Regions from separate parts of the Roseobacter cerffii genome, predicted to be linked through region 4. Evidence: riboswitches for the same ligand, from Rfam matches in the RefSeq annotation. Region 4 holds a riboswitch; each other region holds the start of a gene.
The links. Region 4 has a riboswitch for cobalamin ahead of ACVC7O_RS22310 (aromatic ring-hydroxylating oxygenase subunit alpha). Riboswitches for the same ligand answer to the same signal wherever they lie in the genome.
Positions count from the first base shown of each region.

Region 1 (4,206 bases), on a different replicon from region 4:
GGCAGGCGCAATCGGCGGCGGCGACCGCCTTGGGTTTTCAGACCTACAACCCCGATGTGCCCTTCGCGGGCGTGATCCTGAACCGATGTGCCTCTCCGCGCCACGAGCGTCTCGCGCGGCTGGGGATGGAGAACGCGGGGCTTAAGGTGCTGGGCGTCCTGCCGCGCCGTGGAGATCTGACATTGCCCGAGCGGCATCTCGGCCTGATCCAGGCGGTTGAGCATCCCGATCTCGATGCGGCCATTGCGGGGTACGCCGAGTTTCTGCGCGCGCATGTCGATGTTGCGGCGATCCGGCAGGCCGCGCGAGGCGGGGCCGCAGCCGTATCGGGAGCGGATTTACCAGAGCCACCCGCGCAGCGCATCGCCCTGGCGCAGGATGCGGCATTTTCCTTCACCTACCCGCATGTTCTGGAGGGGTGGCGCCGCGCGGGGGCGGAGGTTGTGCCGTTTTCACCCTTGGCTGACGAGGAGCCGGACCCTGCTGCGGATCTTGTCTGGCTGCCCGGCGGATACCCAGAGTTGCACGGTGCGACCCTGGCAGCCGCGACGCGGTTCAAAGCAGGTCTGCGGGCGCATGCTGCAAGCAAACCGGTGCATGGCGAGTGCGGTGGCTACATGGCGCTGGGGCAGGCGCTCATCGACAAGGAGGGCACGCGGCACGAGATGGCGGGTCTGCTTGGGCTCGTGACCAGCTTTGAAAAGCGGAAATTTCACCTCGGCTACCGCCGGGCTGTGTTGCACGCTGGCTTGCCCGGCCATCAACCTGGCGCAGCTCTGCGCGGGCACGAGTTTCACTACTCGACCATCCTCGATCAGCCCGACGCGCCGCTGGCCGACGTCGTGGATGCCGATGGAAACCCTGTGCCGGAAACCGGCTCTCGCCTCGGCAATGTGACCGGCACCTTCTTCCACCTGATCACCGCCGAGGAGCAGGCGTGACCGGTTTCGTCAGCTTTGTGGGCTCGGGACCGGGCGATCCTGAGCTGTTGACGTTGAAAGCCGTGGATCGTCTGAAACGGGCCGACGCAGTGCTGTTCGACGATCTCTCCTCCGGGCCGATCCTCAGCCATGCCCGCTCCGGGGCCGATCTGGTGGGGGTTGGGAAGCGGGCAGGGCGCCCCTCGCCGAAACAGCACCATGTCAGCCGCCTGCTGGTGGAATATGCCGAGATGGACCAGCGCGTGGTGCGGCTGAAATCGGGCGACAGCGGGCTCTTTGGGCGGCTGGAGGAGGAGTTGGTGGCCCTGCGCGAGGCTGGCGTCCCCTACGAGATCATCCCCGGCATCCCGTCGGCCTGTGCCGCTGCGGCTGCGGCGGGTATCCCGCTTACACGCCGGCTGACGGCGCGCCGGGTGCAGTTCGTCACGGGGCACGATGTCAGCGGGCAATTGCCGCAAGATCTCGACCTCAACGCCCTCGCAGACCCCACAGCCTCGACCGTTGTCTTCATGGGCAAGCGAACCTTTCCAAGGCTGCTCGATGCCCTTGCTGCACGGGGTCTGCCCGGCGACACCCCCGCGATCCTTGCCGAAAGCGTCAGCACACCGGATCAGAGCATCCGGCGCACCACCGTTTCTAAGCTGGCTGCGCAATTGGACCGCGAAATCAGCGACCAGCCAGCGTTGATCCTCTACGGGCCGTTCGCCGAGAGTTGAACGTCGCTTTTGCGCTTGTCCGCGCGCGCAGATCAAGGATACGACTGAAGCACGGTGCCACGACTTGTGGCTGAAAAGGGAACTGAGTGAAAGTCTCAGACTGCCCCCGCAACTGTAAGCGGTGAGCGCTCCGGATGATCCACTGGCCTCTTGGCTGGGAAGGACCGCAGCGCCTCGACCCGCAAGTCAGGAGACCTGCCGTAAAGCTCAAACCCGTGTGATCACGGATATTTATCCGCCGGAGGGGCGGGACAGAAAGGATCAATCATGCATATCGAACCCGGCGTCGTCGATGGGGCCAAGATGGCCTTTGCCTATGCAACCGCTGCAGGGGCTGCGGGCTATACCGCCAAACTCGCACTCCACGACCTCAAGATCCACAGTGCCGGCTCATTCGCGGTGCGGACCGTTTTGGCCGCCCTCGGCACCTTCATCTTTTTCGAGGTGTTGCCGCATTTCCCGGTGGGTGTCTCCGAGGTGCACTTCATTCTTGGCACCACGCTCTTCTTGCTGATGGGTGCGGCGCCGGCCGCGCTCGGCCTTGCGCTTGGCCTCCTGATTCAGGGGGCTTTCTTCGCACCGAGCGATCTGCCGATGTATTTCGTCAACGTCACGACTTTGCTGGTGCCGCTCTTCGCCATTTCGGCTTTGGCGCAGCGGTTCATCCCGGCGGATCGGGCCTATGTCGATCTGGCCTATGCTGACGTCTTCAAGCTGTCCGCCATGTATCAGGGTGGCGTTGTGGCCTGGGTCGCGTTCTGGGCGTTCTATGGCCAGGGATTCGGTGCCGAGACGGTCCAGTCGGTCTGGACCTTCGGAATTGCGTATCTTCTGGTGATCCTGATCGAACCAATTGCCGATCTGGCGGTGCTTGCGGGCGCCAAGGCGCTTCGGTCGGGCAAAGTCGAGGGTCTGTTCACAGCGCGTCTCTACGAAGGCGCGTAATCTAGGTAAGGCGCGGCCCGGACCCTGCGATGTGGTCCGGGCTTTCTTGTGGGTGACAATATGATCACTGAGCTCTGGCTGATTGGTATCGGCACCGGGTCACCGCATCACGTGACGGGTGAAGGATTGCAGGCCATCCGCGAGGCGCGGACAATCCTCGTACCACACAAGGGCTCTGGCAAAGATGATCTGGCCGAGCTGCGCTATCGCATCATCGAAGCTGCAGGCTCGACCGCGCAGGTCCTCCAGTTCGACTACCCCGAACGCGATCCCGCCTTGCCCTACGAGGAGCGCGTGACGCGGTGGCATGATGAGATCGCGGTGCGGTGGGCCCAGACGGCTGATCAGGCGGGTTCGGATGGGCCTGTGGCCCTGCTGGTCTGGGGCGATCCGTCGCTCTATGACAGCACGTTGCGCATCGCCGGACGTTTGATCCCACCGCCCACCATCCGTGTGGTGCCGGGTATTATGGCGATACAGGCTCTGACCGCAGCTCATGCGATCCCGCTCAACGACGTGAATGGGCCGATCCAGATCACCACCGGGCGCCGCCTGCGCGATGCAGGATGGCCCGAGGGCATAGATCGTCTTGTGGTCATGCTCGATGGCGAAGCAAGTTTTCAGGAGCTGACAGAGCCCAACCTCACGATCTGGTGGGGCGCCTACCTGGGCATGCCGGAACAGATTATCGCGGCGGGTCCGTTGGCAGAGGTCACGGACAAGATCCTCGATGCCCGCGCTGCTGCTCGGGCGCGGCATGGGTGGATCATGGACACCTATCTGCTCAGCAAAACCACGAACTGAACAGATTGTGCGTTGAGAACTTGAGAATCATTCTCAAATTACTTGACAGTTGCGAGTGATTTGCATTTACAGGTGGCAAGAGCTGTCTATGTCATGGAGAGTCTGATGCTAAGAAGAGTGATGCAATCAACGTCCGTCGCGGCGCTTGCCGCGGTTCTGGCGACCGCAGTCGCCGCGGATGAGAAGATGAAGGTGGTCACCACCTTTACCGTTCTGGCCGATATGGCATCAAACGTTGCGGGCGATGCGGCCGAGGTGGTCTCGATCACCAAGCCGGGCGCCGAGATCCACGGATACGAGCCGACGCCGCAGGATATCGTGCGGGCCTCGGATGCAGATCTGATCCTCTGGAACGGCATGAACCTTGAGCTGTGGTTTGAGCAGTTCCTCTCCAACATGGAGGATATCCCGTCGGTGACGCTTACGGATGGCATCGACCCGATTCCGATTGCTTCCGGATCCTATGAGGGCAAACCCAACCCTCACGCCTGGATGGGCTTGGATAACGCGCTGATCTACATCGACAATATCGTTGCTGCTTTTGTCGAGACCGACCCGGACAACGCCGAAACATACGAGCAGAACGGCGCGGCCTATAAAGACGCGCTGCGCGAGACCATCGAACCCCTTCGCGCAGCCGTTGCGGAGATCCCGGACAATCGGCGCTGGCTGGTGACCTGCGAAGGCGCGTTCAGCTATCTGGCGCGCGACTTCGGAATGAATGAGCTTTACCTCTGGCCGATGAACGCTGATCAGGTTGGGACACCTCAGCAGGTGCGATCCGTGATCGACGGTGTGCG
Region 1 covers NZ_CM135757.1:413,916-418,121, forward strand. Annotated here, with positions in the region: gene ACVC7O_RS01995 (cobyrinate a,c-diamide synthase) at 1-941, shown strand, start outside; gene cobA (uroporphyrinogen-III C-methyltransferase) at 938-1,657, shown strand; cobalamin riboswitch at 1,695-1,874, shown strand; gene ACVC7O_RS02005 (energy-coupling factor ABC transporter permease) at 1,925-2,602, shown strand; gene cobF (precorrin-6A synthase (deacetylating)) at 2,663-3,406, shown strand; gene ACVC7O_RS02015 (metal ABC transporter substrate-binding protein) at 3,512-4,206, shown strand, end outside.
Region 1: another riboswitch for cobalamin. It lies ahead of ACVC7O_RS02005 (energy-coupling factor ABC transporter permease); the one in region 4 lies ahead of ACVC7O_RS22310 (aromatic ring-hydroxylating oxygenase subunit alpha).

Region 2 (4,206 bases), on a different replicon from region 4:
TCGCGGTGGCTGGATCGTCCGCGTTGAGCGCGCGGTCCAACTCCTCTTCGATTCTGTGCGCGATTGTTTGCGTCGAGGCTTCGAAAAGGGCCTGACGATCTCGTCGCGCAATCGCGTCCAGCACGGGTTCCGCACCGATGTCACTCTTCGCGTTCAACCATGCAAGCGCGCCCAAGGGAAACTCTGAGTTGTGATATGGATCGGACCAGGCAGCTTCGACCTGGCCCCAGGGGATTGGCTCCAGATTGCCCAGAAACAGCGTGAGCCGGTAAGCGGCCGCCTCTGGCAACCAAGGGGCTTCCCTTGCCGGCGTTGCATGGGCTGGCCCAAGTGCGCCGATTACACCAATCCACGCCGCAGCCAGCAAGCCAAAGAACTTTCCAATCACTATGGCCTCCAGTCTAAAAGTTAGCCGTGTCTAAATTATCTACCCAAAGCAAACAAGTTGTCAATTGTTCAGGGAGAAGGCAAAGTCCGGATATGACGAAGCCGCAATCACATGACAGTGAAACCATTCAACCCGTGGAACGGGCTCCGGAAGCGCAGGCGGAAGGTTTTGCGATCGTGCGCCAAGCGCATGAAAGCGAGATGGCAGAGGATTACGTCGAGCTGATTGCGGAGTTGATTGAAACCCGAGGAGAAGCGCGTCCTGTCGAAATTGCCGAACGATTGGGTGTGAAGCCCCCAACCGTCACGAAGAACATCTCGCGATTGAAATCGGCAGGTTTGGTGCAGCGTGAGCGCTACCGCGCAATTTTTCTGACTGAGCAGGGCCGGGCGTTGGCCGAGGCCTGTCGTAGACGGCACCGGATTGTGGTTGCATTCCTTCTAAGCCTCGGAATCGACGAGGAAACTGCAGAACGTGATGCGGAAGGCATCGAACATCATGTGAGCGACGAAACGCTGGCTGCCTTCGAAAAAGCTATTGGCAATACTACCCAAGAAGGCTGAGGCTGGTCAGTCGACCAGCCGCAGGATTTTCATTTAGGGTTACGCTGGACTAAACAACCGTTGTGTGAACAGACCGCGTTGCTTGGTGTCGCGCAGCAATTTTGCTCCCGCAAGGACGGCCAAGTCAGCCACTGGTTCCACCAGCACAACGAGCAAATAGGCCGCTCCGAAGCTGGCCACAGCAGACATGTTTTCAGCACCAAAGCCCTGACCATATAGTGCCCAGAAAGCGACCCATGCGATCACGCCACCTTGGTAGGCGAAAGACAGCTTGAGGACTTCACTGTAGTTGCAGTCAACAAAAGCCTTCTGTTCCGGAATGATGCGCTTGGCCAAAGCGTCAATGGCGAAGAGCGGGAAGAGCAACGTGGTGACGTTGACAAAGAACATGGGCATGTCGGTTGGCGCGAAGAACATACCTTGGACTAGCAAACCGCCTGCTAAGCCGACCGCTGCTGGTCCAGCGCCAAGAAGTAGCAGAATAGTTGTCCCTAGAATGAAGTGAACTTCCGAGATGCCAACGGCAAAGTGCGGGAAGACTTCGAAAAACAGAAAAACCGCTGCGACAGCAAGAACGCTGCGGACGCCAAATGAGACAGCCGAGTGTGATTTCAGGTCGTCGGCTGCAAGTTTGAGGGAGTAACCCCCTGCAGCGGCTGCTGTGCCATAAGCGAGGACCATTTTTGCGCCGTCCACGACGCCGGGTTCAATGTGCATATCAAGTCTCCTTGCCGTCCTTCCTGACGACATTTAGTGCCGAACTTTCGGCGTTGCGTTGGCGGCAGGTCTCCTGGCTCGCGGTTCAACGCGCCCCCGGACCTTCCCAACACATGTGTCAGTGGTGCAGTTTCGGGCTTGCTCGCCGCTTACAGTTGCAGGGGCAGCCGAGGTTTCTCACCCCGTTCCCTTTTCAATCGAGCGCCCTAAACACTCGATCACCGCGAAAAATAGCTAGGCACAAATTCATTGGCTTCGTCAATGGAGCGGCTCTCTTGGACTTCAATTTTTCGAACCAGAGCATAGCGAAAGTTTGACACCGTCCAGTCAATAGACTGCCGTCAAATCACCTCCGCGGTTCGGTCCGACACCCATTCCACAACATCGGCGCGAGCAGAAGCAACCCGACACCGCCGACTACAAAAATGTCCGCCATGTTGAAGGCCGGCCAGTGCGCGGAGCCAAGGTAGAAATCGAGGAAATCCGTCACGGCCCGGAACCTGAGGCGGTCCACAACATTGCCGAGCGCGCCTCCGATGATCGAACCGTAGGCAATTGCTTCGATGCGGTTCCGTGTGCGAAGCATCATGGCAGCGAGCCAAGCACAGATGGCGAGTGCAAGGACCACAAGGCTCCACCACGGCGCACCTCCGAGAAGTCCAAAGGTCACGCCATCGTTGCGGTGGAACTAAGATCGAACCCTGGGACCACCGACACCCCGGCATTCAAGACGCTCGCATTTGATACGACGATAGCCTTCGTGACCTGATCGACCACGAAAGCTATGAGGGCGGCAAGGACCCCGATGGCTGGTTCTCCTTTGAACGCACGCATTGCGTCACCCAACCCAGACGTCGGCAATCAGCGCGAAGTTTGCGCCGTGGATTGTCAGACACATATGACCCATCCTGAACGTGCTCAGCTTTCTGGATAGCTCGCATAGACCGAAGTCGAACCATCCTCGTGGATCAAGTATACGTCGTAGGCCTCGCGGTCGTCTTCTGGCCCCATGCCGGGCGAGCCATAGGGCATCCCCGGAACGGCGAGGCCGACGGCGTCCGGTCGCTCATTGAGAAGGCGGTGGATGTCAGCGGCCGGGACATGGCCTTCGATCACGTAACCTTCGACGAGCGCGGTGTGGCAGGAGACCATGCGCTGCGGAACTCCGTTGTCGAGCTTGAAGCGAACGAGAAGGCCACCAAACATGTCCTGACCTGTTGGTGCGAAGCCGTTCTCTTCGAGATGATTCATCCAGGACAAACAGCAACCGCATCCATTGGTCTTGCGGACGTCAATTGGGGTTGCCTCCGCGAGAGCCTGCGCCGCTGGTAACAGGGCGAGCGTGATGGCAAGAGCTTGGGTCATGCGTTTCATGGGTCAGAGCCTTTCGGTTGTCGTTTCGGCAATCTCGCTGCCGAGGTTTTCATTCAGAAGCGCGCGCGCCTCGGCCAGACGCAATCGCGCGGCTGTATCATCCGCTTCGCTCTCAGCCGCTTCGGCAAGTCTGTCGTCAGAGAGGGGGTCAGTAGGGCGCCCATCCACGAGGACTTCGTAGTGCAGGTTCGGACCTGTCGCCGTGCCAGTCGCGCCGACGCGGCCGATCACATCCCCCGCTGCAACGCGTTGGCCTTGTGCCAGACCCTCCGGCACGGCGCTGAGATGCGCATAGCGAGTCATGGTGTCCGAGCCGTGGGCGATTTCGACTACGCGACCATAGCCGCCCCGCCAGCCGATAAAGCTGACCCGTCCCGGTGCCGTCGCTCGAACCGGCGTTCCGCTTGCCGCCGCGAAATCGACACCTGTGTGCATCCGGACATTGCCGTAGACCGGGTGCGTACGGCGGCCAAATACCGAGCTTAATCGCGCCCCTTCGACAGGCTGTGCAAAAACGCGGAGAACGGTGCCATCGACGTAGATCGTGGCCTGACCACTTCCGTTTTCCGGCCAGACAACCTCATAAAGTGCGCCGCCGATCTCCAGCGATGCAAAGGTCAGTTCCGGCTGGCCGATCCTGTCCTCGCCAACACGGGCCTCACGCCACAGTAGCCGAAGTGTTTCTCCGCCGGTCATCTCACGACGAAAGTCAACGGTTCCACCCAGCATCTGTGCCAGATCGACAGCGAAGCGGGCGGGCATTCGAGCGTCTTCGAGCGCGGCGAAAAGCGAGCTGTCGATCACCGCTTCGCCGGCCAATGTTATGAACTCGGGATCCGGGGTCACGACCTGCGTGGCTAACTCTTCGCCAAAGATCGCCTCGATCCGCACACCGTCCTCGACGGAGAGCGCGACGCTGCGCGGGCTGCCGTCCATCGTCGAGACAACGGTGACCGAGTGCCCCGGCCTAAGTCGCCTCAGATCATATTCCGCGCCGAGAGCCAGAGCGACCTCGGTACGATCGGTCGCTGAAAGACCTGCTTCTTCAAGAACGATGTCGAGCGTCTCGCCGGTGGCGATCTCGCGTGACCAGTTGGTGAGCGGAGGTTCTATCGTCGGTAAGAAAGTATCGGCCATCGCAACCTCCAGACGTGGCATCGACAG
Region 2 covers NZ_JBTBYJ010000004.1:66,441-70,646, reverse strand. Annotated here, with positions in the region: gene ACVC7O_RS22720 (cytochrome c peroxidase) at 1-388, opposite strand, end outside; gene mntR (manganese-binding transcriptional regulator MntR) at 481-951, shown strand; gene ACVC7O_RS22710 (energy-coupling factor ABC transporter permease) at 991-1,668, opposite strand; cobalamin riboswitch at 1,715-1,909, opposite strand; partial or broken gene lspA (signal peptidase II) at 2,015-2,502, opposite strand; gene ACVC7O_RS22700 (DUF411 domain-containing protein) at 2,587-3,042, opposite strand; gene ACVC7O_RS22695 (M23 family metallopeptidase) at 3,046-4,200, opposite strand.
Region 2: another riboswitch for cobalamin. It lies ahead of ACVC7O_RS22710 (energy-coupling factor ABC transporter permease); the one in region 4 lies ahead of ACVC7O_RS22310 (aromatic ring-hydroxylating oxygenase subunit alpha).

Region 3 (4,206 bases), on a different replicon from region 4:
GCCAGTGCCGCTTGCGCCGCTACCACACCGCCGGTGTCGCAGAGATGCGACAGGCGGCGCAGGGTCGAGACCGGCAGGGTCGCATGGTCGTCAAGCCGCGTGTCCATGCGTCCATCGGCGGGCAGTACGGCGAGCGCAATGCCTTTGCGCTCCGCCAACGCACGCACCTGCTGCAGCCCGTAGGACCAATAAGGTACGCCGCCGATGAGGCGAATGAGGATACCTTTCGCGCCCTCCAGCGTTTGCTCCACATAGGTGTCGACGGAGAGCGGGTGTTTCAGAGCGGCGAGATTGGCAAGGCGGAGCGTGGGCAGCTTGCCTTCGGGCCCGCCGCCACGCCGCCAGGCTTCCGCGAAAGCGCCCAGGTCGCTGTCGGAAAACGAGAGCACCACCAGATCTGCGGGCGTCTGCCCCAGATCGGTGGGCGTCTCGGTCTCTTCCAGACCGTGGCTTTCGCGGAAGACGACGTGCATGGCCTACTCGGCGGGTTCGGGCGCGTGCACGCCCAGCACCGCTTCGATGGTGGCGCGGTTGATGTCGTCATGTTCGGCGATGACCACGAGACGGCCCTGCCGCGCCTCACCCGGCTGCCAGGGGCGGTCGTACTGATGCCGCACCCGCGCGCCGACCGCCTGGACCAGCAGGCGCATCGGTTTACCCGCAACGGCGGCATAGCCCTTCACCCGCAGGATGTTGTGCGCGTCGGCGAGGGTTTCCACGGCGCGGACGAGGTCCGCCGGCTCTGCGAGTTCGGGGATGTCGACGACAATGCTGTCGAAGTCCTCGTGGTCGTGATCATGGGGGGCGTCGTGGTGGCTGGGTCGCGCGTCCATATCGTCTTCCGCGGCGGCCTCGAGCCCGAGGATCACGCGGGGATCGACCATGCCTTCAGCCACCTCGACCACGGGCAGTGGGCGCGGGGCTTCGGCAGCGATGATCGCTTTGGCCTTCGCCACACCGTCTGGGCCTGCAAGATCAGGCTTGGTCAGAAGGATGATGTCGGCGCAGGAGATCTGGTCTTCGAAGACCTCGGACAGCGGGGTTTCGTGGTCGATGCTCTCGTCGGCTTCGCGCTGCTTGTCCACAGCGGCCACATCCGGGGCGAAACGACCAGAGGCCACGGCCTCGGCATCGGCTAATGCGATCACACCATCGACGGTGATCTTGGAGCGGATATCCGGCCAGTCGAAGGCTTTCAGCAAGGGCTTTGGCAGGGCCAAGCCTGAGGTTTCGATTAGGATGTGGTCGGGGCGCGGCTCGAGTGCCATGAGCGCCTCGATGGTGGGGATGAAATCATCGGCCACGGTGCAGCAGATGCAGCCATTGGCCAGCTCCATGATGTTTTCCGCCGGGCAATCGGGGATGGCGCAGTTTTTCAGAATGTCGCCATCGACGCCCACATCGCCAAACTCGTTCACAACGACCGCTAGGCGCTTGCCGCCGGGGTTCTGCATGAGCTGCGAGATCAGCGTGGTTTTGCCCGAACCCAGAAAGCCGGTGATCACGGTGACGGGAAGTTTTGCAAGATCAGTCATGGGTCGTCTCCAGCGGCGGGATGCGCGCGATGCAGTTGCGTTTAAAGTGCTCCGGGCGCTCGCGCCACGGGATCAAACCGTCTTGCGTGGCGTTGTAGCGCGCCGCCCCGTCGAGCAGCACGTCCGGATGCGACACTTCATCGATGTTTCCGTAGATATACGTCCAGCGATCACCGCCGCGCAGAGCGATGGTGCAGCCATGGTCGCAGTTCTGCAGGCATTCCACGGCGGTGAGGCGGATGCCATCGGGCAGCGTGTTGGCGGCCAGCGTGTCATAGAGCCGCTGGCCCGGGCGGCGGTCATCCTCGGGGATATCCTGCCCGCGCCGACATTTGATGCAGACCAGCAGTTCGGTTGGTGGTGGCGCAGGCTCAATTGCCTTGGTTGTCATAGTCCATGTCCCATCTGTCATGGGACGCGGGTCAGATGGCGAGAGAGGCCCTTGGGCGCGTGTCTCGTCACCGGAACACCCCGTCCGGTTTTCGCATCGCGCTGGCAGGTCTCCCGGCTCACGAATCTCGGCATTTGCCTGCGGTCTGCCCACCTTCCCGGAGCGATGCTCCAGTGGCCTTGGCAGCCCTTTCCGTTCACGGTCGCGGGGGCGGCTGTGCTTTGCCGGATCGCGGCTGCACATTCCCTTTTCACTCAGGCAAGCCCAAGCACCAGCGCACCAAGCAGTTGCTTTAGATCGGCGCGCCTTGTCAAGCGCAACCCGACGTGGGGTTTCGGGGAGGTTGCCGTCGGTCAGACGGGTTACTTCGGAAGAGACCAGAAATCGGGCGGCATGTCCTGCATGAGCTGTGCGGCGTAGTCTTCGATCCAGTCCTGCTGCTCTTCTGTTGGCATATCGTCAAAACCGGTCTCGGACTGTGACTGCAGGCGCGCCTTTTGCAGCGCCTGATCGTATTTGATCGCCTCGACGGGTTTGTCCGGCACGATGGCGTAGACGAAGCGCCCGCCCATGGCGCGTGCGAGGCGGTCCATCTGCTTGAGCGAGATCGACCCTTCCTTTTCGCTGCGTTCCGCCTGATAGACGGCGTTGCGGCTGACCCCCTTGCGCGCGGCCACATCCTCGGCCGACATCGACAGCGCCTGCCTCAACGTGGAAATCCAGCCCCGTTCGGGCGGATCGAGATCGCCAACGCGATCCGCGCTGCGATTAAGAAATCGCGCCAGTCTTCGACGTCGCATGAAATCCGGCATGGGGCGCCCCAGGGTGCATTGCGTGAGATGACCGGGCATAGATAGGCAAATTTCTGCAATGTTTCAACTAAAGTGAATAAAATTTCACCATATGCACATTTATCTCTAACATTTTCGTGAAGAAGTGCTTATGTGAGAGCAGAAAGGATGACTATGCTGGACGTATTTCTCAACCCGCAGTCCTTGCCCTTTGCAAGTGCTCTAGCGATTGTTTTGGCCCTGTTTTTGCTGGAAATTCTGAGCCTTCTGCTCGGCAGCAGTGTCCTGGGGATCGGGGCTGATGCACCCGATGTCGATGTGGATATGGATGCGGATTTCGATCTGTCGCTCGACATCGACGCCGATGCGGCGGATTTGGTCGAGACCGAAGTGTCTGGTCCGTCGGGGCTCCTCGGCTGGTTGGGTGTTGGCGAGGTGCCCTTTCTAATATGGCTGGTTTGCTTTCTGACCATGTTCGGCCTGTCCGGCCTGGTCCTGCAATCGGTCGTTTTGAGCGCCTTCGGGATCGCTGTGCCCATGCTGGTCGCGACGGCCGTAGCGCTGGTCCCTGCGGTGACGCTGACACGGTTTATCACCGGTTGGGTGGCCGCAATCATGCCGAAAACCGAGACAAGCGCCATGCGCCGTCGGTTCCTGGGCGGGCATCGTGGTACGATCACGCAAGGCACCGCCGCGCGCGGAAAGCCTGCCGAAGCCAAGATCAAGGATCGCTTTGGCAACACCCACTACCTGCGGGTCGAGCCGCTTTATGACGACGGCGTCTTTCCGCAAGGCAGCGATGTCACCCTGATCCGCAAACGCGGCGACCAGTTCTTCGTGATCTGACCGCCCGCCAGACTTACCCAGTTTTCTCAACGAGAGGAGTTTCGAATGCCCTTAAACGCTATCCTGACCATTGCAGCCGTCGTCGTTGGCCTGCTTCTTTTCATCGGCCTGATCGCCGCCCGGCTTTACAAGCGCGCCACGCGCGAGACGAGCCTTGTCCGTACCGGTTCCAGCGGTCGCAAGGTGATCATGGATGGCGGTGTGATCGTCATCCCCTTCTTGCATGAGATCGCCAAGGTCAACATGAAGACCCTGCGCCTCGAAGTTGCGCGTATCAACGATCAATCATTGATCACCAAGGACCGGATGCGGGTTGATGTGGGCGTAGAGTTTTACGTCTCGGTGAATGCAACCGAAGACGGAATCTCCCGCGCCGCGCAGACGCTGGGGGACCGGACCTTCCATGTGGATCAGCTGCGCGAGATGATCGAAGGCAAACTGGTCGATGGCCTGCGCGCTGTTGCGGCGCAGATGACGATGGACGAGCTGCACGAGAACCGTGCGAGCTTTGTGCAGGAGGTGCAGAACGCGATCTCGGAAGACCTGTTGAAGAACGGTCTGGAGTTGGAGGCGGTCTCGCTCACCGCGCTGGACCAGACACCCTTTGAGTCGCTGGATGAGAACAACGCCTTCAACGCGGTGG
Region 3 covers NZ_CM135757.1:400,203-404,408, reverse strand. Annotated here, with positions in the region: gene cobN (cobaltochelatase subunit CobN) at 1-473, opposite strand, end outside; gene cobW (cobalamin biosynthesis protein CobW) at 477-1,535, opposite strand; gene ACVC7O_RS01940 (DUF1636 family protein) at 1,528-1,926, opposite strand; cobalamin riboswitch at 2,013-2,217, opposite strand; gene ACVC7O_RS01935 (helix-turn-helix domain-containing protein) at 2,289-2,738, opposite strand; gene ACVC7O_RS01930 (YqiJ family protein) at 2,892-3,563, shown strand; gene ACVC7O_RS01925 (flotillin family protein) at 3,609-4,206, shown strand, end outside.
Region 3: another riboswitch for cobalamin. It lies ahead of ACVC7O_RS01940 (DUF1636 family protein); the one in region 4 lies ahead of ACVC7O_RS22310 (aromatic ring-hydroxylating oxygenase subunit alpha).

Region 4 (4,206 bases):
AACAGCAGGCGAGGATGTACCCCTCGGCGATGTCGTCATCCGAGATGCCGCCATTGTGCACCATGTGGACCTCGCCGTGTGTCTTGCGGATCTTGCATGTCCCGCAAACGCCAAATGTGCATCCCGAAGGGATGTTGAGCCCATTGGCCTTGGCCGCCGCCAAAATGGTTTCTGTCTCTGTGACCTTTGCGGTCAAGCCTGAGGCGGAGAATGTGACCTCTGCCCGGGTGTCTTCGTCCGGGACCACATCATCCAGCGCGGGAGCATCTGCTTCGATTTCCACCGGGGCGTGGAAGCTCTCCTGATGGTATCGGTCCATGTCGTAGCCCAAGCCCTGGAGGGCATCGCGGACGGCCTGCATGAAGGGTTCAGGCCCACAGCAGAACACCTCTCGCTCAAGGTAATCCGGGGCCATTAGCCCTAACATGAGCTGATTAAACTGGCCCTGGTACCCCGTCCAAGGCGCGTAGCGGTCCGGCGTCTCGACCACCCATTTCAGGTCGATGCCCGGGACACGGGACGCCATGTGTTCGAGCCGTTCACGGAAGATGATCTCGCCTGGCCTGCGCGCGCAATTGACGAAGACGATATCGGGCTCGCTGCCGAGATCGAACATGAAGGTGGTCATCGACATCATGGGCGTGATGCCGGACCCGGCGGAGATAAAGAGGTATTTCTCGGCCGCGTGGTTCAGATGGGAAAACAGCCCGGCCGGCCCGAGCGCCTTGATTTGCACACCGGGCGCCAGATTTTCGAGCATCCAGCGCGTCCCGATACTGTCGTCCTGCGCCTTTGCCGTGATGGAGATCGACCGGGGCCGCGAGGGTGAGGAGGAGATCGTGTAGGTGCGAAGCACGGTCCCGCCGGGCGCAGGGATCTCCAGCGTCAGAAACTGCCCGGGCAAGAAATCGAAAAGCGCGCCGGACGGGGCTCGGAACGTGAAGGTCGCTGTATTCGGCACCTCTGGAATGACCGAGACGCACTCGAGCATCTCGTCATCCGACCAGATGGCGCGGGCTGGAACGCCGGACATGTCATTCATGGGACTACTCCGCCGCAACGGCAACGGGGTCGAGCCGCTTGGTCATCGTGTTGTAATACCAATCGACGAAACCCATAACGCCGGTCTCGTGGATCGGCGAATAAGGGCCCGGCTCGTAGGCGGGCGAATTGATCCCTTTCTGATTGTCCTCGACCACTTGGCGGTCTTCGTCATTGGTCGCGATCCACACCTCGGTCAGGCGCTTGAGGTCATAGTCCACGCCTTCGACCGCGTCTTTGTGCACCAGCCATTTCGTCGTGACTTCTGTGGTCGTCGGCGTCAGGGGCGTGACCCGGAAGACGATTGAATGATCCGGCAGGAAGTGGTTCCAGGTCGTCGGGTAGTGGTACTTGAGAAGTGTCCCCGCAGTATCGTCGCGCACCCGACCGAGGATTTTGGCGGTGGCGGGCTTGAGGTCCATCGTGAAACTTTTCGCCCCCGGCAGAAGCGGCATCCGTGCAAGGCGGTATTGCAAATCCTCCGACATGCGGAACTGCGACGGATATCCCTGCGCCTCCATCTTTTCGAAATGCGCCTGCAGATGCGGTGGGCTCACCCCTTCCTCAATGCCCGTGATGGTCGGATCATCGGTGAAAGACCGGCAAAGGCCAGGATGGTTGCCGCCGCAATGGTAGCATTCACGGTTGTTCTCCCACACGAGCTTCCAGTTGCCGTTCTCGATAATGGTTGTTTCATGTGCGACTTTGGCGTCGCTCAGGTCGTGCACCGCCAGGTACGGTGCGGCCATGTCTGCGAAGGCGTCGAAATCCGGCGCAACAGAGGCCAGACAAATGTAGACGAGCCCCGCGAGTTCGCGGCAATGCACCGGTTTCAGTCCATGTTGGCTCGCGTCGAAGTCTTCGCCCATGTCGCGCGCCCAGAGGAGCCGCCCATCAAGTTCATAAGTCCACTGGTGGTAGGGGCAGACGATCTTGGGGTTCGTGCCCTTCGCAGCCTTGCACAGAACCGACCCACGGTGGCGGCATGAATTGTGAAAAGCACGGATGGCGCCATCCTGACCACGCACGACGATCACGCCGTAATCGCCCACCTGGTGGGTGATGTAACTTCCGGGTTTCGGAAGATCACAGGTCGGCGCGACAAAGAGCCAGTCCCGGTAGAATATCGTCTCCATATCCGTCCGGAACACGTCCGGGTCGGTGTAGAATGCCTGTTCAAGCGCATAGCCCGGCTTGCGCCGCACCAGCAATTCGCTGATCGGAATGGTGTGCATATCTTGGCCTCCTGCCGCGCCCCGCGGCATGCTGGAGCGAGAGGACAGCACGAACGACAGACCAAGGCCGACAAAAGAGAGGAGCCGGCCCATACCTTCGCCCGCACCGCCGCCCGCGGTTTGACGTTCATGCGAAGGCTGGTTTCCGGACTTTGGCGCGACCCAAGCGGGCCAAGGCGCAACACCTTCCCGGGGCTCCTCCACCCCAGTGGTCTTCGTTGCGCCCCTTACAACGCGATTACCGTTGCGGGGGCAGTGCCGGATTTTCACCGGCTTCCCAATTCTCCGATCCCTTAGGCTCGCTCGACGCGAATCTCAGGGGCCGGCACCTTGCCCTATCTGAGTAGGTCACGGATCGGTGCCCGACTGCCCAGAAAACGACACCGGTTGATACAATCGCGAATTCCGTACTTTGCCAATCAGACAAGCCCCCACATGAATCGAGCTCATAATAATTCCGCCTAACTATCATTTTACCTCAAGTCTTACCGAGATTATCTTTTCTGTCGATCAATCCAATTGGTTTTCTGTCTCATGTTGAATTTCACCCTACCCGAAACGCCCGCGCTAGCCACGCTCTGTACACTCGCAGCGGAACGGATCCTGATCCTCGATGGGGCCATGGGCACAATGATCCAGACCCTCGGCATGACCGAGGATGACTTCACGGCCCATGGCCACATTCACGGGCCCGGTTGCCGTCATCACTACCATCCTGATCACCCGCAGCAGGGAAACAACGATCTGCTGGTTTTGACGCAGCCACAGGCGGTCGAAGATATTCAGTACACTTTTGCGATGGCTGGGGCGGATATCCTTGAGACCAACACATTCTCCGCCACAACGATCGCCCAGGCTGACTACGGCATGGAGGATGCGGTCCATGATCTGAACGTCGCCGGTGCGCAGGTAGCTCGCCGCGCGGCGGACCGGGCAACAGCAGAGGACGGAAAGCCACGTTTTGTCGCCGGTGCTGTTGGGCCAACCAATCGCACGGCCAGCATCAGCCCAGATGTCAATGACCCCGGCTTCCGGGCCGTCAGCTTCGATGATCTGCGCATCGCCTATGGTCAGCAGATCGACGGGCTGATTGCAGGTGGGTCTGACCTCATCCTGATCGAGACGATCTTTGACACGCTGAACGCCAAGGCCGCGATTTTCGCCGCATTTGAGGCCTTCACGCGGGCAGGCAAGCGCCTGCCCATCATGATTTCGGGAACCATCACCGATGCTTCGGGCCGGACGCTCTCGGGGCAAACACCAACCGCATTTTGGCATTCCGTTGCCCACGCACGTCCGTTCACAGTCGGCCTGAACTGCGCGCTTGGAGCCGAGGCGATGCGCCCCCATATGGCCGAGATCGCGGGCGTCGCGACGTCATTGACCTGTGCCTATCCCAACGCCGGCCTGCCAAACGCCTTTGGCGCCTATGATGAGACGCCAGATCAGACCGCCGCGCAGGTTGAAGACTTTGCCCGCGATGGAATCGTTAATGTTGTGGGCGGTTGCTGTGGCACGACGCCCGATCATATCCGCGCGATTGCCGAGGCTGTGGCCCCGTTCGACCCACGATCCATTGCGGGCAAGGTCGCCGCATGACGGAACGATACCTGCGCCTTTCGGGCCTAGAGCCCTTTGTGCTGACCCAGGACATCCCCTTCGTGAACGTGGGCGAGCGGACGAATGTCACGGGCTCCGCCCGGTTCCGCAAACTGATCGTGAACCGCGATTATGCGACCGCCTTAGAGGTCGCGCGGGATCAGGTTGAGAACGGCGCGCAGATCATTGATGTGAACATGGACGAGGGGCTGATCGACAGCAGACAGGCGATGATCGAGTTCCTGAACCTGATCGCGTCAGAGCCGGACATCGCCCGCGTCCCGATCATGATCGACAGCTCCAAATGGGAGGTGATAGAGGCCGGCCTGCA
Region 4 covers NZ_JBTBYJ010000003.1:121,834-126,039, reverse strand. Annotated here, with positions in the region: gene ACVC7O_RS22315 (2Fe-2S iron-sulfur cluster-binding protein) at 1-1,042, opposite strand, end outside; gene ACVC7O_RS22310 (aromatic ring-hydroxylating oxygenase subunit alpha) at 1,047-2,276, opposite strand; cobalamin riboswitch at 2,396-2,624, opposite strand; gene ACVC7O_RS22305 (homocysteine S-methyltransferase family protein) at 2,811-3,875, shown strand; gene metH (methionine synthase) at 3,872-4,206, shown strand, end outside.